2 regions of the Beijerinckia sp. 28-YEA-48 genome follow, and region 1 is predicted to be linked to the other one. Evidence: riboswitches for the same ligand, from Rfam matches in the RefSeq annotation. Region 1 holds a riboswitch; the other holds the start of a gene.

Evidence for each region. Region 1 has a riboswitch for thiamine pyrophosphate ahead of thiO (glycine oxidase ThiO). Riboswitches for the same ligand answer to the same signal wherever they lie in the genome.
Region 2: it holds a riboswitch for thiamine pyrophosphate, as region 1 does, so the genes downstream of both, thiC (phosphomethylpyrimidine synthase ThiC) here and thiO (glycine oxidase ThiO) in region 1, are expected to answer to the same signal.

What each region holds. Positions count from the first base shown of each region.
Region 1 is NZ_FNSI01000001.1:4,630,788-4,641,431, reverse strand. Features, by position in the region: gene BLW50_RS21815 (ABC transporter substrate-binding protein) at 1-700, shown strand, start outside; gene BLW50_RS21810 (branched-chain amino acid ABC transporter permease) at 954-1,820, shown strand; gene BLW50_RS21805 (branched-chain amino acid ABC transporter permease) at 1,817-2,815, shown strand; gene BLW50_RS21800 (ABC transporter ATP-binding protein) at 2,812-3,534, shown strand; gene BLW50_RS21795 (ABC transporter ATP-binding protein) at 3,534-4,238, shown strand; gene BLW50_RS21790 (thiamine phosphate synthase) at 4,243-4,866, opposite strand; gene BLW50_RS21785 (thiazole synthase) at 4,863-5,672, opposite strand; gene thiS (sulfur carrier protein ThiS) at 5,632-5,844, opposite strand; gene thiO (glycine oxidase ThiO) at 5,841-7,040, opposite strand; TPP riboswitch at 7,094-7,227, opposite strand; gene bioB (biotin synthase BioB) at 7,256-8,230, opposite strand; gene BLW50_RS21765 (biotin transporter BioY) at 8,227-8,796, opposite strand; gene BLW50_RS21760 (GntR family transcriptional regulator) at 8,900-9,556, opposite strand; gene BLW50_RS21755 (glutathione S-transferase family protein) at 9,639-10,331, opposite strand; gene BLW50_RS21750 (ABC transporter substrate-binding protein) at 10,489-10,644, opposite strand, start outside.
Region 2 is NZ_FNSI01000001.1:466,610-477,253, reverse strand. Features, by position in the region: gene BLW50_RS02210 (circularly permuted type 2 ATP-grasp protein) at 1-1,011, shown strand, start outside; gene BLW50_RS02205 (alpha-E domain-containing protein) at 1,015-1,974, shown strand; gene BLW50_RS02200 (transglutaminase family protein) at 1,981-2,790, shown strand; gene BLW50_RS02195 (proteasome-type protease) at 2,823-3,575, shown strand; gene BLW50_RS02190 (hypothetical protein) at 3,634-4,215, opposite strand; TPP riboswitch at 4,381-4,480, shown strand; gene thiC (phosphomethylpyrimidine synthase ThiC) at 4,563-6,407, shown strand; gene BLW50_RS02180 (TRAP transporter substrate-binding protein) at 6,504-7,571, shown strand; gene BLW50_RS02175 (TonB-dependent receptor) at 7,623-10,004, opposite strand; gene BLW50_RS02170 (efflux transporter outer membrane subunit) at 10,643-10,644, shown strand, end outside.

The sequences.
Region 1 (10,644 bases):
CGCCAACGACACCTTCGGCATGGCGCAGCGACAGGGCATGGACAAGCTGTTCCCGGCCGCCAACATGCCGTTCAAACTGGTCGAATCGATCGCCTACGATCCCAAGGCGCAGGACCTCTCAGTCGAAGTCACCAAGATGCGTAGTCTCAACCCGGATATTCTTCTGGTAGTGACCCGCGCCGCCGATGCGATCAAACTGGTGCGCGATGTTGTGCGGCAGAAATTCCAGCCGATGGCCATTCTCTCGCCCGGGTCGCCCGGTCTCTATGACGAAGAGTTTTTCAAGGCGCTGGGGCCGCTGGCCGACTACCACGCCTATGCTTTGCCTTGGGCCAACCCCAAGTCGAAGTCGACCCAGGCGCTGGAAGCCGCCTTCAAGAAAATGCAGCCCGATTTCCGCTTCCCCATCGAATGTTTCAACGTCGGCTTCACCTTCGACGCACTGCTCACCGCCGCCGATGCGTTTAAACGCGCTGGCACGACCAATGGCGTTGAACTGATGAAAGCGTTGAAGGCCACCAACCTGGCCGATCACGCCATGATTGGACCGCCGATCACCTTCGACGAGAAAGGCCAGAACACCAATATCCCGGCCGCTGTCGTGCAAAACCGCGGGCGCGTGCCAACCGTCGTCCTGCCGGCCGACGTGGCGACCATGACGCCGGTTCTCCCCGAGCCGCCGTGGCAGGGGCGCACCTGAGCAGCGTCGAGCCGCAGCCTCTGTGTCATCCCGGACGCGCCAACGGCGCGATCCGGGATCCAGGAGTCAAAGGCTGCGTTACTTCGAGCTATCGCCGATTGGCGTTCGCGCCTTTTGGTCCCTGGTTCCCGGGTCGCCTTCGGCGCCCGGGATGACACTCCGGCTTCGGCCATAGACTACTTGTTTCGCCTATCGCAAAGCGCCCCTTCAGGACTAAGTTATCGAGGACTCAAGATTTGAGGATCAGTACGTCATGACGGCCATCACCTTGAATATCATCGTTCAAGGCCTGCTGACCGGTCTCGTCTATGGTTTGATGGCGCTTGGCCTGTCGGTGATCTTCGGCGTCATGCGCGTCGTCAATTTCGCCCATGGCGAATTCGCCGTGGTGGCGATGTATGCCGCCTTCGTCATGTTCGAAATGCTCCATCTCGATCCGTTGATCTCACTTCTGCCAATCGCCGTGGCTTTTTTTGTCCTCGGCTATGTGTTGCAGCGAACTTTGATCAATCCGTTCATTGGCCGCGCCGAACACGAGCAATTCATCCTTCTCGTCGGACTGGCGACGGTAGTCGTCAATGGACTGCTGATTGCCTTTGGGCCGGACGCGCGGCCGGTCAATCTGTCCTATAGCTTCGACAGCTACGAGCTGGGCCCGTTGATCCTCGACAAGGTGCGAGTGCTGGCGGCTTGCGCCGCGCTCGCGGTCTCGGCGCTCCTATTTCTGTTCTTTCGCTACACGCGCACCGGAACCGCGATCCGCGCCTGCGCCGATAATCTCACAGGCGCGGCCGTTGTCGGGCTCAACGTCAAACAACTCTATGCCGTCACGTTCGGGGTTGGCTTCGTCTGCATCGGCGCCGCTGGCGCCTTGATGGAGACGATTGCCGACGCCTCTCCGAGCCTCGGCCCGTCCTACACCTTGATGGCCTTTGTCATCGTCATCATCGGCGGCTTGGGCTCCATGGCCGGCGCCTTGGTCGGCGGTGTCCTGATTGGCGTGTCGGAAGCGCTCGCGGGTTTCTTCATTCAGCCGTCGATGAAAAGCATGTTCTCCTTCGGCTTGCTAATTCTGGTGCTGATCCTGCGCCCCCAAGGCCTCATGGGGCGCCGCCTATGAATACGCTTTGGACGCAGATGCCCCGGCACGGGATATGGCTTGGTCTGCTGCTGTTGCTGGCTTTCATCGTGGCGCCATTTGTCGTCGACCGCTATCTGCTGTCGGTTCTCATCCTGGTGCTTTATTTCGCCTATCTCGGCCAGGCGTGGAATCTGCTGATGGGCTTCGCCGGCCAATTGTCGCTTGGCCACGCCCTTTACCTGGGCCTCGGCGCCTATACAGCGACGACGCTCTGGCTGCTGTTCGGCATCGGTCCCTGGATCGGCGTCTTTATTGCCATCGCCGTTGCCGCGTCAGCCGGACTGATCGTCGGCTGGCTCGGTTGGCGTTTCGGTGTCGAAGGTGTCTATTTCGCCCTGCTCACCATCGCCTTCGCTGAATTCACGCGCATCGGCTTCGACCATCTGCAAATCACGGGTGCTTCCGGCGGCCTGTTCCTGCCCGTCAGCCCAACGGCGCACGATTGGTGGAATCTGAACGGCGGCGTCGGCTTTTTCTACTATGTGGCGCTGGCGCTGGCTGTGGCGGCAACGGCGCTCGTGGCCTGGCTGCGGCAATCCCCACTCGGCTATCGCTGGCTCGCCGTGCGTGAAGATCCGCTGGCGGCGCAGGCCGTAGGAATCGATGTCTTTCGCGTGCGCATGATCGCCATGCTGATCTCCGCCGGCATGACCTCTGTCGGTGGCGTCTTTTATGGCTTCTACTATCGCAACCTGTTTCCGTCGCAGATCTTCGACATTAGCCGTTCAATCGAGCTGATTCTCGCGCCGATCATCGGTGGACTGGGAACGATCTTCGGCCCGATCGTTGGCGCCATCATTCTGACGCCCTTGGGAGAAGGCCTCACGACCTTCATCCAAAGCTCGGGCCTGAACGTTCCCGGCGCCAAATCGATCTTCTACGGCCTCATCCTCATGATCATCATTTCGCTGCGGCCCTCAGGCGTCTGGCCCTGGCTCGCCCGCTATCTTCGCCTCGACAGAGCAGGCAAATGACCGGCTTGCTCTCTGTTACCCATGTCACCAAACGCTTTCGCGGCCTGACTGCGGTAAGCGAAGTGAGCTTCGACGTAGAACCCGGCGAAATCTTCGCGGTGATCGGACCCAATGGTGCCGGCAAGACCACGCTCTTCAACATGATCGCTGGTGCCATGACGCCGGACAGCGGGTCGATCCATTTCGATGGCCAGCCAATCGATGGCCGGCGCGCCGACGAGATCGCCCGGCGCGGCATCGGCCGCACGTTCCAACTGGTGAAGCCGTTTCCCGCCCTCACCGTTGAGGACAATGTGGTGATCGGCGCTTTGCTGCATGCCAAAACGATCGGCGAAGCGCGCACCGTGGCGCGGGACATCCTGGAACAGCTCGATCTCGCCACCAAACGCATGCAAACCGCTTCGAGCCTGACTTTACCCGACCGCAAGCGCCTGGAAGTCGCCCGCGCCTTGGCGACGAAACCCAAACTTCTGCTGCTCGATGAAGTGATGGCCGGCCTGCGGCCGATGGAAACCGACCGCATCGTCTCCATCCTGCGCGATCTCAATCGCACCGGCCTCACCATTTTGCTGATCGAGCATGTGATGCGCGCCGTCACCGCACTCGCCTCGCGCATTCTCGTCCTCCAGCACGGCGCGGTGATCGCGCAGGGCGCGCCTGACACCGTTTTGCGCGAACGCGCGGTGATCGAGTCCTATCTCGGCGTGGAGGACCTGTGATGCTCACAGTCGAAAACCTCGATGTCTTCTATGGTGACGCCCAGGCTCTCGACGATGTCAGCCTCGAAGTCGAAGCCGGCACCATCGTCGCCATCGTCGGCGCCAACGGCGCCGGCAAGACTTCGCTGATCCGCACCATCGGTGGCATGATCAAGCCAGCGGACGGCCGCATCCGCTTCCACGACAAGGAGATCGCCGGCCTGCCGAGCCATCTCGTCTGCAATCTCGGCATCGGCCAGGTGGCCGAAGGGCGACAGGTGTTCCCCTCGCTCACCGTGGCAGAGAATCTCGACATGGGCGCCATGCTGCCGCGCGCGCGGGCCAGCCGCGCCCGCAATCGCGAGCGGGTCGAAGCGATGTTCCCGAAATTGTCGGAGCGCCTCGGCCAGGCCGCCGGTACGCTGTCGGGCGGCGAACAACAGATGCTGGCCATCGGCCGCTGCCTGATGGGCGAGCCAGAGCTGATCATGTTCGACGAGCCGTCACTCGGCCTCGCCCCTTCCATCGTCCACGACGTGTTGAAAGCCATCCGCGCGCTCAACGCCGCCGGCATGACCTGTGTGCTGGTCGAGCAGAATGTCGCCGTATCGCTGAAGATCGCCAACCGCGCCTATGTGCTCGAAAACGGCCGCGTCACCCTATCGGGCACCGGCGCCGAACTGCTCGCCGACGAACGTGTGCGCCAGGCCTATCTCGGGCTTTAGCGGCTTAAGACACATGCGCGCGGAAGCTGCGAACGAGTGCTGCGGGATCATCGGCGCGCATCGCCTCGCCCATCACCGCAACGCCAGCGGCCCCCGCTGCCTGACAGGCGGAAGCGCGATCCGTGGTGATACCGCCAAGCGCCAGGATCGGCAGGCCGAGCGCGCTGGCCCGCCGTAGCATCCCCGGACCCAAAGCCGGGCCGTAGCCCGGCTTGCTGGCAGTAGGGAAAATCGGGCTCAAGGTGACATAGTCGGCACCGGCCGCGAGCGCTGCCTGAATATCGGCCTCGTTGTGGGCCGAGATGCCAACCAGCACATCAGCGCCAAGCAGCGCGCGAGCCGCAGGCACGTCGTCAGTAGGCGACAGATGCACCGCTTGCGCGCCCACCTCGGCGGCGAGCCCAATATCGCCGCCAATGGTCAGCATGGCCCCTGCGACTTGCGTCAATTCATACAGACGCAACGCCAAGGCGCGGCGTTCCGCTGCGGCAAGATCGCGATCACGAAACCAGATCCAGCGCGCACCGCCAGCAAGGAGCGCCGAGATCACATCCGGCAAATCTCGTGACGCCTGATGCCGGTCGGTAACGACCAGCAATTGGTCCGGCAATCTGTTCGCAAAACTCACGAGCCCACCAATCCGAGCTGCGGGCTCGACGGCTCCGCCCGGCCACGCCGCGCGATGCGGCCCGCCTGCCGGGCGTTCCAGCCCGCCTCCACCGCGTGGCGCATGGCATGAGCCATGCGCACCGGATCGTCGGCCTTCGCCACCGCCGTGTTGAGCAAAACGCCGCTGGCGCCACACTCCATGGCGATGACCGCGTCGGACGCCGTGCCGATGCCGGCATCAACGATGACGGGAACAGGCGAACGAGCGCAGATCAGTTCGAGATTGGCCGGATTGGCGACCCCCATGCCGGAACCGATGAGCGAGCCCATAGGCATGACAGCGGCGGCACCCAGATCGGCAAGACGGGCGCAAATCACCGGATCGTCGTTGCAATAGGGCAGCACGACGAAGCCATCATCGACCAACTGACGCGTTGCTTCCAGCAGCTCGCCAACATCGGGATAGAGCGTCTCACGATCGCCGATCACTTCAACCTTGATCCAGTTGGTGCCAAGCGCTTCACGCGCCAGTTGTGCGGTGAGAATGGCATCGCGCGCTGTTTCGCAGCCGGCCGTATTGGGTAGGAAACGGCGGCCGGCAAGCAAGCGTGCCGTATCCGATCCATGACCACTCAAGGAGATGCGACGCACCGACAGCGTGACAAGATCGGCGCCACTCGCCGCGATCGCATCCACCATGATGCGCTGATTGGGATAGCCGGCAGTGCCGATGAACAGCCGCGAGGACAAAGCCACGCCGGCAATCGTTAGAACATCTTCCATATCAACCTCCCGCAAAGGCGCGGATGATTTCCACGCGGTCATCATTGGACAAAGGCGTCTTGGCCCAATCGGCCTGCCGCACCACCTTGCCGTTCAGTGCGATGGCAAAGCCCTTCGGCCCTGGCAGATCGAGTTCGGCGGTCTCCTCGTGCCAGAGCGCATCGAGTGTTTGGGCAGCGCTGTCGCGGCTCTGGCCATTAACGATCAGCTTCATGAGCGGGCTCCCACGGGTGCGAAACGGGACGGGCCGAACTCAGCGGCTGGCCCAGTGATGTGAGTGTCGATGACACACTGTTCGATCGCGACCGCTGTGACGGGCGCCAGCAGATAGCCGTTGCGGTGATGGCCCGTGGCAACGAGCAGGCCCGAGATGCCGGTATCGCCGAGGATTGGCGCATCGTCGATTGAAGTCGGGCGGAAGCCGGACCATACGGCCTCCAACGGCATTTCTTCGACAGCAGGAAGTGCGCGCCGCGCCCCTTCGAGCAAAGCGTAGACACCGCCGGCGGTGACGCTGTCGTCGAAGCCGCATTCCTCCATCGTGGCGCCGACGATCAAAGTCCCATCGCTCTTGGGCGCAAAATGAATCTGCTCGGTCCAGACCATGCGCGACAGCGGTGCTGGGCCTGACGCAGGACGCAACGCCAATGATTGCCCCTTCAGCGGCCGCACGGGAATGTCGAGGCCCGCGAGCTTTGTCCAAGCGCCCTCGGCCGCGATGACAATGCGAGAGGGGCACACGCCATACTGCGTCGCCACACCAACGGCTTTGCCGCCCGCCAACTCCAGGTGCGCCTCACAATGCTCAACAAGCTGGCCGCCCTGCGCCAGATAGGCTTGGCGCAGCGCCGCCATAACGCGTGGCGGATCGACTTGATGATCAGCGGGACAGAGAATGCCGGCGGTGACGGAAGGTTTGAGGCCCGGCTCCAGGCTCCGGCATTGCGGGCCATTGAGCCACTGCGTCTCAAGGCCGGCGCGTTGTTGCAGATCGTAGCGCATGCGCAGACGATCGACCTCCTCGCGGCCAAGCGCCACCAGCAGAACGCCATCGGCGCGATAGTCGATATCAACGCCGCCTTCGTTTTCAAGCGCGCGTGCAAAGTCGGGCCACAGCCGCTGGCTTTCCAGGGCCAAGGCCAGATGCGTCTCGCCGCCGGGTTCAAGTTCGGCGGCGGCGGCCAGCATGCCGGTGGCGGCAAGGCTCGCGCCCTGCCCGATGCTGCCGCGTTCGAACAACGTAACGTCGAGACCACGGCGCGCCAGGCGCCAGCCAATCGACAGGCCGATCAGACCACCACCAATAATGGCAATGTCAGTCGACCTCGGCACATCCTGCGCCGCAGGCGTGTTCTCATCTTGGACGTTCTGACGAAAACGCCGTAGGGTGGTGGTGGGTGGGCCTCGCATCGCAACTCCTCGGACGGCGCCGGGGAGGAGATCGAGCGCTTCGTGCGAGTGGCGAGCGGGGCGAAATCCAATCCCTACGCCGGTATGAACCGGATCAGGTTCTAAGGATTTCCGCGCGTTCATCCGGACGATGTCCGGCGTGCCAGCGGTTTCTCAGCCCCTTGCCGGGGATCTCCCTGGAATGGGCACAGTCTGAAACCACGCCCGTCGCGATGTCAAGCAGCGGGGACACTTTCCGGCTCTGCGATCGCCGCGAACAGATCCGCGTCTTCGCCAAGATCAGCATTCGGTGTCGTCAGCAGCGTGTCACCGTAGAACAGCGAATTCGCGCCGGCGATCAAGCAGAGAATCTGTGCTTCACGGTTGAGATGTGAACGACCGGCGGACAGCCGCACCGTCGATGTCGGCATCACAATCCTAGCCGTCGCCACCATGCGCACCAGTTCGAGCGGATCGATGCGCGAGCGGTGTGCCAGCGGCGTTCCCGCGACAGCCACCAGCGCATTGATCGGCACGCTCTCGGGATGTGGATCCATTTGCGCCAACACGTGCAGCATCGAAGCGCGATCGCGGATCGTCTCCCCCATGCCGATGATACCGCCGCAACACAGATCGATACCGAAGGAACGCACGGTCGCCAGCGTGTCGAGACGATCCTGATAGGTGCGCGTCGACACGATCTTTCCGTAGAATTCTGGGCTCGTATCGAGATTGTGATTGTAGGCGGTGAGCCCGGCGTCAGCGAGGCGCTCGGCCTGATGCGGCTGCAACATGCCCAGCGTCACGCAAGCTTCCATGCCGAGCGCGCGCACGCCTTTGACCATGTCGATGACCGCATCGAACTCCTTGCCATCGCGGACCTGACGCCACGCTGCGCCCATGCAGAAGCGATCCGCGCCCGCCGCTTTCGCTGTCGTCGCCAGCGCGATCACCTGTTGCGGGTTCATCAGCTTGTCGCGCGTCAGCTTCACCTCGCGGTGATGCGCCGATTGCGAGCAATAGCCGCAATCTTCCGGACATCCCCCGGTCTTGATCGACAACAGGCTCGCCCGTTGCACTTTGTTGGGATCGTGATGCTGGCGATGTACAGCATTGGCGCGGCCTACCAATTCCAGCAGCGGCAGGTCATGCAGCGCGACGATGTCGTCAACCGTCCAATCGTGCCGGATCGTTTCATCCGCGGCACTCATGAACGTTTATCCCGCAAGCGCGCGAAGAGAGCCGGCAACAGACTGCAGCCAGCAGCGACAAGAGCAATCTTGACGAGATCGCCGAGTAGAAACGGCGCGACACCGACGGCGAACAGTTGACCGGCGGGCACATAGACCGCGAGCCAGGCGACGCCAAGGGCATAGACCACCGCCAGCCCGGCGAGCATGGCCGCGAAACGACCCAGCGTGCCTTTGCCGGAGGCGAGCCGGCCGACAAGGCCAGACGCCAAGAGATAGCCGGCGAGATAGCCGCCGGTGGGACCTGCCAGATAGGCGAGCCCGATGCCACGTTCCGGCGAGCCTGCAAAGACCGGCAGGCCGGCGGCACCCGCCGCCAGATAGGCCAGGAAAATCGCGACGGCGCGGCGCGGCGCGAAGGCGACCGCGAAGCCCATCACCGCCAAGGTGTGCAGGGTCATCGGCACCGGCCAGAACGGAACCTGCACCTTGGCAGCCAAGGTCATGACGGCCGCACCAGCGACCACGGTGAGAGGGAAAGACCAGACGGCGCGGCTTTCGACCGGCCGCACACCAATGTCATGCATCGCTACTCTTCCATCGCAAAATTATAGATAATTTTCTAACTCTATCGCTAAAAGAGTCCACAGACGGCGAGGAATTGCAAGAGCTTGGCCGCAGAGGCCTTCATCAGCTGCGCGCGGTGGAGCGCAAGCGACTGGTTTGCCAGGGCTTCTGGCCGATCGTTTGGACATGTCGGCCAAGCACCAATCCGGCCGTCTCCACCTGCCCGGCCCGCAGCGCAGTGAGAATCGCCCGATGATCCCGATCGGTCGGCGCCTCCCATTCGGCCCGCCAACCTGAAAACAGGAAGCGGGCGCTGGCAGTGTGCAGGTCGTCGATCGCCTTCAACAGGCGTGGCATAGCGCAGGGCGTCAGGATGAGGCGGTGGAAATGCCGGTTAGCCTGCTCCCAGGCCTGCACATCGGTGGCCTTGTCGCCGGCCCGCGTCGCCTCTTCCGCCTGATCTAACAAAGCCTTAGTCAGATGCGGCGCAGCATGACGCAGCGCCAGCACTTCCAGCGCGGCGCGCATTTCCGCGACCTCCTTGACCTCTTCGACGGTGAAACCAGCCACCCGAACGCCCCGGCGCGGCTCGCTGACGACGAGCCCCTGCGCCTCGAGACGGCGAAAAGCTTCGCGTACCGGCACATGGCTGGCGCCAAATTCCTCGGCAATATGGTCTTGGCCGAGCCTCACGCCCGGCGCGATGGCGCCCGCGATAATGCGCTCGGCCAGTACCTTGCTGATCCGCACCGCGAGCGTGTCGTCTTTGGCTGTCGTCATCTTTTATAGATAATTCGGAGACCCCGCCGATAGCAATCGCGCGTTACGGGCGTCCACCGTCACCGCGAAAGCCAGGCCCCGCTCAAGCCGCCGCGACCGCATCTGGCGCAATGAATTGCGCCAGCCATTTCTGCCGCTGCTTCAAGACAGACCGGTACGTAGCCTCGAATTCCGCCGCCGGAAAAGAATGCGTCGACGGGCGCGCGACGAGCGCCTGGCCCCAGGCCTGCAGACGCGGGAACTTTTCGATGACGCCGATCGGCTTGATCCGATCGAGGAAAAAATATCGCTGCAGAAACGGCGCATAGGCCGCATCGACCAAGGAATAGCGCACACCGTTGAAGAAGGGCCCATCTCCCTGATTGCCAAGCGCATCGTCCAGCCGCTGGAACGGCACCGAAAGATCGCGGACGTTTTGGGTGTAGTCCGCCTCGCTCGCGGCATAGGCGAGGCTGGTCACGGCGCTGGCGAAGGTCGGCAGATAATCTGTCCAGGCACGATTGAGCGCGCGCACCACGGGATCGTCGGGGTGCAAGCGCGGCGCGATCGTCTCGTCGAGATATTCGGCGATCGCGTTGGATTCAAACAGCGACACCTTATCGTCGATACGCAGCACCGGCACTTTTTTGTGCGGAGAAATGGCCAGGAACCAATCGGGTCGATTGTTCTGATCGATATGGGTGAATTCGAATTCGGCCTTCTTCTCGCGCAAGACGATCGCCGCCCGCTGCACCCATGGGCATGTCTTGAAGCTGACCAGAAGATATTTCGTCATTGGCGTTTCCTCAGCGCTTCCTCGGCCATGTTCCTGGCCTAGGAACGCACCGAGCAGTCTGACTCATCGAACGCCCTGAGACAATTCCCGGTGGCAGGCACGACGATGCCAAGAGTATCGCCGCCTGAAGCAAAGGCTCCAGGCAGCGAACAGCGCGTTACGGCTTGCACTGCTCGGCGAAGGGATCGACATAGTTCGACAGGATCGTGCCCGTCGTCTTCAACGTCGGCGCGCCGTTCGCGTCTTTCTCCACGATCATGGCATACCAGTTCTGAACCGGATGCTGATTGACGCCGAACTTGAAAGAACCGCG
Region 2 (10,644 bases), 4.2 Mb from region 1:
GACCTGGTGCGCACCGGCGAAGGCGAATTCTTCGTGCTCGAGGACAATGCGCGCACCCCCTCCGGCGTTTCCTACATGTTGGAAAACCGCGAAGTGATGATGCGGCTGATGCCGGATCTGTTCTCGGCCTATCGCATCGCGCCAGTCGACAACTATGCCGACGCCCTGCTCGCCGCCCTGCGCTCGGTGACACCATTGTCAACGCGCGGCGAGCCGACCGTAGTCTTACTCACCCCCGGTCAGTACAATTCCGCCTATTACGAGCATTCCTTCCTGGCCGACCGGCTGGGCATAGAACTGGTCGAAGGTCACGACCTCTCGGTGCGCGACGAGGTCGTCTATATGCGCACGACTGAAGGCCCAAAGCGTGTCGATGTCATCTATCGCCGTGTCGACGACGACTGGATCGACCCGCTTTCGTTCAATCCGGATTCCGCCCTCGGCGTACCCGGATTGATGAACGCTTATTATGCCGGCAATGTCGCTATCACCAATGCTGTCGGCACCGGTGTCGCCGACGACAAGGCGATTTATTCCTACATGCCGGAGATTGTGAAATTCTACACCGGCCAGGAGGCGAGACTCGCCAATGTGCCAACATGGCGCTGTCGTGAGGCCGACGCCTATAAATATGTGCGCGAACATCTCGACGAACTGGTCGTCAAGGAAGTGAACGGCTCTGGCGGCTATGGCATGCTGGTTGGCCCCCACGCCAGCCGCGCCGAGATTGATGAATTCGCTAAGCGGCTGGAGGCGGATCCGGCCAACTATATCGCTCAGCCGACCCTGGCGCTGTCCACTTGCCCCGCCTTCGTCGACGATGCCATCGTCCCGCGCCATGTCGACCTCAGGCCCTTCGTGCTCTCAGGCGCCAATGGCGTGCACGTGGTGCCCGGCGGCCTGACGCGAGTGGCGATGCGTGCCGGCTCACTCGTCGTCAATTCAAGCCAGGGGGGCGGCACCAAAGACACCTGGATCATCGAGGACACACCCTCAGAAAAGGGAGCGTGATCCTTGCTCGCTCGCACCGCAGAAAATCTCTATTGGCTGGCGCGCTACGTGGAGCGTGCCGATTTCACCGCGCGCGTCATCGAAGTCACGGCGCGCCTCGCCGCCCTGCCGCAGAATTATCGCCGCACCGGCGGAGAATGGGAAAGCGCACTGGCCGCCGTCGGCGCCCTCAACAGTTTCAAGGCCAGCTTCTCCGAAGCGACCGAAAGCAATGTTGTCTTCTTCCTGACCTTCGACGAAGCCAATCCGTCATCGATCCGCCGTTGCCTGGAACAGGCCCGCATCAATGCGCGCACCATCCGCACGGCGCTAACAGCGGAAATGTGGCAGTCGATCAATGCCGGCTGGCTTGAGCTGAAGGCCATGGAGGAAAAGCGGCGCGGTGGCGAATACTCGGGCGCCGACAGCATCCAACCCTTCCTGGAATTCGTGAAAGCCGTCTCGCTCGATTTCGACGGCGCCTCCTATCGGACCATGCTGCGCAACGACGCCTATTGGTTCAACCGCATCGGCCTTTATTGCGAACGCGCTGACAACACCGCTCGCTTAATGGATGTCAAATACAACGTGCTTTTGCCGAAAACCGAGGAGGTCGGCGGCTCGCTCGACTATTTCCAGTGGACGGCGATCCTGCGCGCGGTTTCCGCCCATACCGCCTATCACTGGGTCTATCGCGAGAGCGTCAAACCCTGGCTGATCGCCGACCTCTTGATCCTGCGTAAGGAAATGCCGCGCTCGCTCGCCTATTGCTATGATGGCCTGACGCGTTTCCTCGACAACCTCGGCAAAGCCTATGGCAAGCAGGGCATTGCTCAGCGCCATGCCCGCAACGTCCTGCGGCGCATCGACAGTTCATCGATGGAAAGTATTTTCCAGCAGGGACTTCATGAATTCGTGACCAAATTCATCGACGACAACAACCGGCTCGCCGCTCTGGTCGCCGAGCAATATCTGCATCATTGAGACACCATGCGCATCCGCATCCAGTATGAGACGATTTACACATATGCGACGCCGGCTCGTTCGGTGATCCAGGTGCTGCGGATGACACCGCGCAACCATGAAGGCCAGCATGTGATCGACTGGCGGCTCGACGTCGACGCCAACTGCGTCTTGAAGCGCTCCGAGGATGGCTTCGGCAATCTCGTCCACACCTTCTCCGCCATGGGCCCCATTCTTCAGCTTGCGGTTAGCGCCGAAGGCGAGGTCGAGACCTTCGACACCTCCGGTTTCGTCCGCAACACGATCGAACGGTTTCCGCCGGAGTTCTATCTGCGCTCATCGTCGCTCGCGATCGCCGACGAACATCTGAGAACATTGACGGCGTCGATCGAGGGCGACAGCGATCTCGCGCGAATGCATGGGCTTCTCGATATTTTGCACGAAAAGCTCGATTTCGACACCGACCCGACCCATAGCGTCACCACCGCGGCCAAGGCCTATGCCGCCGGCGCGGCCGTGGCCGCCGATTTCGCCCATATCTTCATTGCCTGCGCCCGAGAGATGAACGTGCCGAGCCGCTATGTCAGCGGCCATATTGCTCTGCCCGAGGACAGCGGCGTCCGCCACGCTGCCCATGCCTGGGCGGAGGCCTATATTCCCGAATATGGCTGGGTCGGTTTCGACCCCGCCCTCGGCAAATGCCCGGAAGAAAGTCATGTGCGTGTCGCCTGCGCCCTCGACTATCTCGGGGCCGCCTCCGTGCGCGGCGCCCAGACCGGCGGTGTGGGCGAAGCCCTTGACGTACGCATCAACGTCGTCGATAGCCAAAACCAATAGTTTCAGGCCCATCGCGGTCCGGAGGTTTCGCCATGACCTATTGCTGCGGCGTACTCGTTCGCGAAGGTCTCGTGATGATCGCCGACACCCGCACGAATGCGGGCATCGACAACATTTCGACCTTCCGCAAGCTGCATATTTTCCAAGAGCCCGGCGAAAAGGTGATGATGCTCGCCACAGCCGGCAACCTGTCGCTGACGCAGACGGTGGTCAATTACATCACCGACGGCATGGAAAACCCGGAAACCAAGGAGATCGAGCGCTTGCTCGATTGCACCAGCATGTTCGCTGCCGCCGAGATGATCGGGCGCGCCGTGCGCAAAGTACGCCAGGTGAACGGCGAAATGCTCGAACAGGAAAATGTCTCGTCGAGCACCACCTTGCTGTTCGGTGGCCAGATGAAAGACCGGCGCCTGCGCCTATTCATGATCTATTCCGCCGGCAATTTCATCGAGGCAACCACCGACACGCCCTTCCTGCAGATCGGCGAGTTGAAATACGGCAAGCCGGTGCTCGACCGAGCGGTCAACTACGAGACCAATGTCAGCGACGCCCTAAAGCTCAGCCTCATCTCGATGGACTCGACCATGCGCTCCAATCTCAGCGTCGGCCTGCCCATCGACATGGCGGTGCTGAAACGCGACGCCATCGAACTGGAGCTCGACACCCGCATCGACAATACCGATCCCTATTTCCACGATCTGCGCGATCGCTGGTCGACGGCGCTGCGGCAGGCGCATCTCAACATCCCGGCCCCGCCTTACGGCCGGAAGAAAAAGAAATAGCGGTCGTCTGATATTGAACGAGCGGCGGCCAGGCGCGCCATTCAAACATCGTCAACGCCTACTGCAGAATCGTAATACGAGTAATGGCTGCACCATCGGCCCCGCGCACGCCCTGGGCACGGACTTTCACGCCACTCTTCAGCAGGCTTTTATCGGCCGCATCGATCCGCGTCACCGGAACGCCCGGATCAAGCACAAGCTCGGACTCGCCGCCCGCGAATTTGACCTTAATATTGTTGCTGCCGTTGACCACCGCCGCGCCGGTAACCGTCGCATTGGTCATTGTCTGCTGACGCGCATCATTCATCGGACGCTGGCCTTCGCCCAAGCCTCGCAAGGCTTCGGGAAAGATGCGCAGTTCGGTCGAGTGCAGTTTGCCATCTTCTTTCGGCACTGCAGCACTCGCCACGAAATCGTTCGGCTTGATATCGGCGAGGGTGGCTGCCTTGTTCTGCAGAACGACAAGGTTCGGCGACAAGGCGAAGGTCTGCGGCGTACCGCTATCGACCGTGATCACGAGCGAATTAGCGTCGATTTTGTCCACGGTACCGGAAACGTTGATGGCATTGCTGCCCTGCGCCAGCACAGGCGTCATTGTGAGAGCGAGGAGCGCCCCAAGAAACATGGATTTGGTCGTCATGGATTATGCCTTCTCATTGTTTAATCGCAGCATTTGCCGCGAGGCTTTTCCGCCCATGCGCGTCACCTTACGGGACCATCGCGGCCATAGCTCGTCAAACCGGCGTGATCGGATGCAGGCCTCAAATACGCCACTCTTGCTCCCGCCCCGCTTTCCCGCTAGCTTTGCGCCAGCCAGGGGTGCTGCCGGATTGCCGGCGGCTGAGATCACACCCTTAGAACCTGATCTGGTTTGCACCAGCGGAGGGACGGCGAGCGGGCGAAGCCTATTCAGGGCAGGACTCCTTCTTACCTCCGGGTTCGTTGAGAACAAAAGACGCCCGTGGTCTGGCGTCACGGAGACGCCGCATGAACATCCAGCCCAAACCCAATTCGCTGATTCCAGAAACCGTGACCACTGGCCCACTGCCCGGCTCGCGCAAGATTTATCATACGCCGCAGGGTCATCCCGATGTGCATGTGCCGTTGCGCGAGATCATCCTGACCGACCCCAATGAACCAACCCTGCGCGTCTATGATGCCTCCGGCCCCTATACGGAGATCGATATTGGCGTCGACCTATCGAAGGGTTTGAAGAAAATTCGCCAGCCGTGGATGGCGCGACGCGGCTTCTCGTCTTATCAAGGCCGAAGCGTTCTGGATGTCGATAACGGCGGCGTCACTGGCGACAAACTGGTGCCGGCCTGCCCCGCCAACACGCAGCCGCTCTCCGGCGAGAACGCCAAATATGTCACGCAATATGAATTCGCTCGCGCCGGCCTGATCACCGAAGAAATGGTCTACGTGGCCCATCGTGAGAATCTCGGTCGCGAGAAAATGCTCGCCGGCGCGGAAGAGAAGCTCGCCGACGGCGAAAGCTTCGGCGCCGCGATTCCTGCCTTCGTGACCCCAGAATTCGTCCGCGACGAGATCGCCCGTGGACGCGCCATCATCCCGGCCAACATCAATCACCAAGAAGTCGAGCCGATGATCATCGGGCGTAACTTCCTGGTGAAGGTCAATTCCAACATCGGCAATTCAGCCGTTACCTCCTCGGTGGCGGAAGAGGTCGAGAAAATGGTGTGGTCGATCCGCTGGGGTGCCGACACGGTGATGGACCTGTCCACCGGCCGCAACATCCACAACATCCGCGACTGGATCATCCGCAATTCGCCGGTGCCGATCGGCACGGTGCCGATCTATCAGGCGCTCGAAAAAGTCGGCGGCGATCCGCTGAAGCTCGATTGGGAAGTGTTCAAGGACACGCTGATCGAACAGGCTGAACAGGGCGTCGATTATTTCACCATCCACGCCGGCGTGCGGTTGAAATATGTTCCGCTGACGGCCAAGCGCGTCACCGGCATCGTCTCACGCGGCGGCTCGATCATGGCGCGTTGGTGTCTGGCCGGCCATCGTGAAAGCTTCCTCTACGAGCATTTCGGCGACATCTGCGACATCATGCGCAAATATGATGTGTCGTTCTCCCTGGGTGACGGCCTGCGCCCCGGCTCCATCGCCGATGCCAATGACGCCGCTCAATTCGGCGAGCTGGAAACCCTCGGCGAACTCACCAAGATCGCCTGGGAAAAGGGTTGCCAGGTGATGATCGAAGGCCCCGGCCATGTGCCGATGCACAAGATCAAGGTGAATATGGAGAAGCAACTCAAGGAATGTCACGAGGCCCCCTTCTACACCCTCGGGCCGCTGACGACCGACATCGCGCCGGGCTATGATCACATCACCTCGGGCATTGGCGCGGCGATGATCGGCTGGTTCGGCACGGCCATGCTCTGCTACGTCACACCGAAGGAACATCTCGGCCTGCCCAACCGCGACGATGTGAAGACCGGCGTGATCACCTATCGCATCGCCGCCCATGCGGCCGATCTCGCCAAGGGACATCCGGCCGCACAGATCCGCGATGACGCGATGAGCAAGGCGCGTTTCGAGTTCCGCTGGGATGACCAGTTCAACATCGGCCTCGATCCCGATACGGCACGCGCCTATCACGACGAAACGCTACCGAAGGACGCGCATAAGACAGCGCATTTCTGCTCGATGTGCGGCCCGAAATTCTGCTCGATGAAAATCACGCAGGATCTGCGGGTGGAAGCTGCGGCCATGCTCGACAACGAGAAGGCGGCGCTGGAAGGCATGGCCGAAAAGAGCCGCGAATTCCTCGAAGGCGGCGGCAAGCTTTACGTCGAGCAATAAAATATACGCATGCCCGGCACCGGCCGGGCATGCGAACCACCAATAACGAGCCGAGCCGGATGATGCCCGCACTCAGGCCCTAGGGAGATTGCATCCATGTCCGCCACACGACGACGCCTCCTCGCCGGCGCCGCCAGCCTGCCACTTGCCGCACCAGCCATCGTGCGCGCGCAGACACCGATCGTCTGGCGCATGGCGACGTCCTGGACGAAAGGCCTGCCCGGCCCTGGCGTCTCCGCCGATCGACTGGCCGAGCGCATCACGACGATGAGCGGCGGCCGGTTGCGCATCGACGTTTTTCCCGCCGGCGCCATCGTGCCCGCCTTCGGCGTCTTCGATGGCGTCGCCTCCGGTGCCGTCGAAATGGGCCATACGGCCTCTTTCTTCTGGGACGGTCTATTACCCGGCGCAGCCTTCTTCACCACCGCGCCGTTTGGCCTGGGCCCCCTCGCCCATCAGACTTGGATTGAACATCGCGGCGGCCAACAGCTTTGGGATGAGCTTTACCGGCCGCGCGGCGTGCGTGGCCTGCTTGCCGGCAATACCGGGCCGTCGATGGGTGGCTGGTTCCGCAAGCCTATCGAAAGCAGCCGTGATGTCGCCGGCATGCGCATCCGCGTTTCCGGCATGGGTGGCGAAGTCTATGCCGCCATGGGCGCGACACCGCAAAATATTCCGCCTGGCGACATCTATACGTCACTGGAAAAGGGCGCCATCGACGCGGTGGAAATTCTAGCGCCGGTGAACGATCTGCCGCTTGGCCTGCACCGCATCGCCCCCTTCTATTACATGCCCGGTTTCAACAAACCGAATGGCGCCGGTGAAGCGCTGATCTCCCTCTCGGCCTTCGCCAAATTGCCGATCGATCTACAGCGCATCATCGAGACCGCCTGCGCCGCCGAACATTCCGCTGGCCTTGCGGAAGCTGAACAGCTGAATGCGATTGCCATAGTCGAACTCGCAAGGCTCGGCGCCAAGATCACGCCCTTCCCGGCCGACTTCATCAAGGACGCGCGCGAGAAAACAGCCATCGTCCTCGACAACAAGGCGAAGGCCAGCCCTCTGACGGCCAAGATCGTCGCATCCTATCGCGACGCGCTGAGCGCGGGTGGCGCCTGGTCGCGGGTCGAGGCCTATATGGAACAGGCGTTGCGCGCGCCATAAAAAAGACGCCGGGCGGTGAGGCCCGGCGTCCAATAGGGTTGTCGCGAAAAATCAGAACTTCATCGTCGCGGTCACCGTCGCCAGACGTCCAGGCGCGATATACGTGAACGGCACATTGCTGCGGTAGAAACCGTCATACACGCGCGAGTCGAATATATTGTAGACGGCGAACTTCAGCGCGAACATCTTACTGATGTGGACGTCAGCAAAGACGTCGAACTTCCACGAGGACGGCAAGACGTTGCCGGTAGTCGCTGCGAGCGTGCCGCCATACTGTTTCGAGATATACGTCGCCTGGCCGCCGACTTCGAAATACTGGTTGATCTTGTATTTCGTCATCAGGTTGAACGACTGATGCGCAACGTTGGCGAGCTGCTTGCCGAGATTCGCCGCGATCGCCGTCTTCGTCACCTTCGAGTCCATCAAGACGAGACCGCCGTAGATGCTCCAATCATCGGTGATCTTGCCGTTCAGGCCGAGCTCGATGCCCCGGATACGGTAAGCGCCCGAGCCTACGACAGTTGTAGCATTGATCTGCTCACGCGCGTTGTCCTTGGTTGTCTGGAACAAGGCTGCGGTGGCGAGCAGCTTCTGATTGAAGAACTCCCACTTGGTGCCGACTTCAAGCGCCGTATTGCGCTCTGGGCCGGCCGCAACGTTGCCAGCAACGAGACCGCCGTAGTCGTTGGCGCCACCGTCAACGTCAGCGCCAACCGGGTTGGACGATGTCGCGATCGCCGCATAGATGCTGCCGTTCGGCAGAGGCTTGAAGGTGATGCCGGCATTGTAGTTGACGAGGCCGTCATGACGCGACAACCGCGGCTGCTGTTGCGCGGGAATGGCCGCCAGCGGTGGCTGGAGAGCAACTGTGTAGTCGTCGTAACGCACGCCAGCATTCACAATGATGTAATCATTATAGTTGGCGTTGTGGATGATATAGGCGGCCTTGGTATCGATATTGATCGCCGTCGGCGCGAATGCGCGCTGCGGCGCGTTCGGGAACGGCGCGCTGTTATAAGGATTGAAGAGGTTGAACGTATACGAGCCAGTTGCGGTCGTCGGCGACGGGAACGCCTCCGATGCCAAGCCGGTATAGCTATCACGCATGGTCTCTTCGCGTGAATATTCGACACCGGCGATCGTCGTGTTGCGTACGCCGCCAGTATCGTACTTGAAGGTCACATCCGTCTGATTGGTGTAGAAGTTCGTGCGCTGATAGCGGCTTTTCGGGTTGCCTTGAGTGGTCCACAGCAGCGGATTGGGATTGCTGGTGTTAACCGATTCTGGCGGCGTCGCGACATAATCAAGGATCGACTTGCCAGCGCGGAAGCGCGAGTTCAGCGTGATCCAGTCGGTCAACTTCGCTTCGGCGGAGAAAGAGCCAGCGGACGTCGTGTAGCGCTGGAAGTCGCGGTTGACGAGGCCATAGTAGTTGCTGCGGCGAACGCCGGTTTCGGTCCACGGCGTCAAAGCTGTGCGATTGTACGGGACGCCCCAATCGGGCAAGCCATCGAAGTGGACATAGGTGTAGTCGGCAACGAACTTCAGCCGATCGCTTGGCTTGAAAGTCGTCGACAGCGAGACGCCATGCCGATCGTCTTCGACAAAATCGCGGCCGGCAACGCCGGACTTCTGACCCATCACGTTCATGCGCACAGCCCATTCGGGCGTGATCACCTGATTGATATCGATCGTACCGCGCTTGGTCCGGCCATTGCCGAACGTGGCATCGACGCGGCGAAAGCTCTCATCGGTCGCCTTCTTGGTGACGAGATTGAGCGCGCCACCGGCAGTGCCGCGACCGGCGAAGCTCGAGGCCGGCCCCTTGAGAATTTCGATTTGCTCGACATTGAAGTTTTCACGAATGCCGATCGAGGGATCGCGCACGCCGTCAATGAAGATGTCGGAACGGGCATCGAAGCCGCGGATCAGGATACGGTCACCGAAAGCATTGCCGCCTTCGCCGGTGCCGAGCGTCAGACCAGGGGTCGAACGGACGACATCGCGCAACGACGTCGCGCCCTTGTCGGCCAGGACTTCCTTGGAAAGGACCGTGATGGTGCGCGGCTGGTTGACGATCGGCTCGACGAACTTCTGCGAGGCCAGCCGGTTCACCTTATAGGGCACGCCCGGCTGGGCATAAGGATTGGCATCAGCCTCAACGGGGACGGTCGGCGCGCCGGCGCCCGCAGGATTAGGCGCAGCGATGACCGGAGCGGCCACCGTGGCGCGCGGCGCACGCCGGCGCTGCGCGGCTGCGGCACGGCTCGGACGCTGGGTCGCCTGCACGGCAGCCGGACGGGCGCGCTGCTGGGGTGCGTCAACAGTGACGGAGGGCAAGGCCGAGCTTCCGGCCTGCTGCGCCAGGGCCGGAGCCACAGGTGCTGCAGCAATAATCGCGGCCGCAGTCATGGCGCGCGCCGGAATATCCATTTTCCGCTTCGATTTAACCCCTGTAACGAGTGGGAGTGGACGTAACGACGCGGGAATTGACGGCGCGCTCATCGACTTTCTTGCCTCCAAAATTTAGAATCAAAGCAAAAACACTAGTATTTTCGTATTTTTGACGTAATTCGACCTAGTTTGAGTCAGGTTTTACTGTCAATGGAGCGGGCCACGATCATATTTATTCTGATTCTAAATTTGAACGCCCCGGAAATGCCTTTTTTATAATTCTTCTAAATTGAATCAGAGCTTCAGCGCCCTGCGAAACAAGGACATTCTCGGACGCGCTTCTGCGGCATCGCCTCTAGGCAGTCCTACGCCCTAGGTTGTGCTGATGAGGATCGGGGGAAAATCGCCACTCAGTGTTGCCGCAATGTCACAACACTGACGACAAAGTCGCATACCGGCTGACAGGCGGATGCATGACCAAGTTGTAACTTGTCAGCGGTCGGGCACCCCATCAGTTTCGCGGCAAGTTCGCTTCCATTAAGACTAATCTCGCTGCACCGGGAATCGAACAGGCGTTCGAAGTAGGCATCGGCGGTCCAAAGGGGACAGGTTCAGGCGTGGTGTGGCGATTTTTTAGGTCTTTCTTCCAAAGGCGCGCGCGTCCCGTGGGGCCATTGAT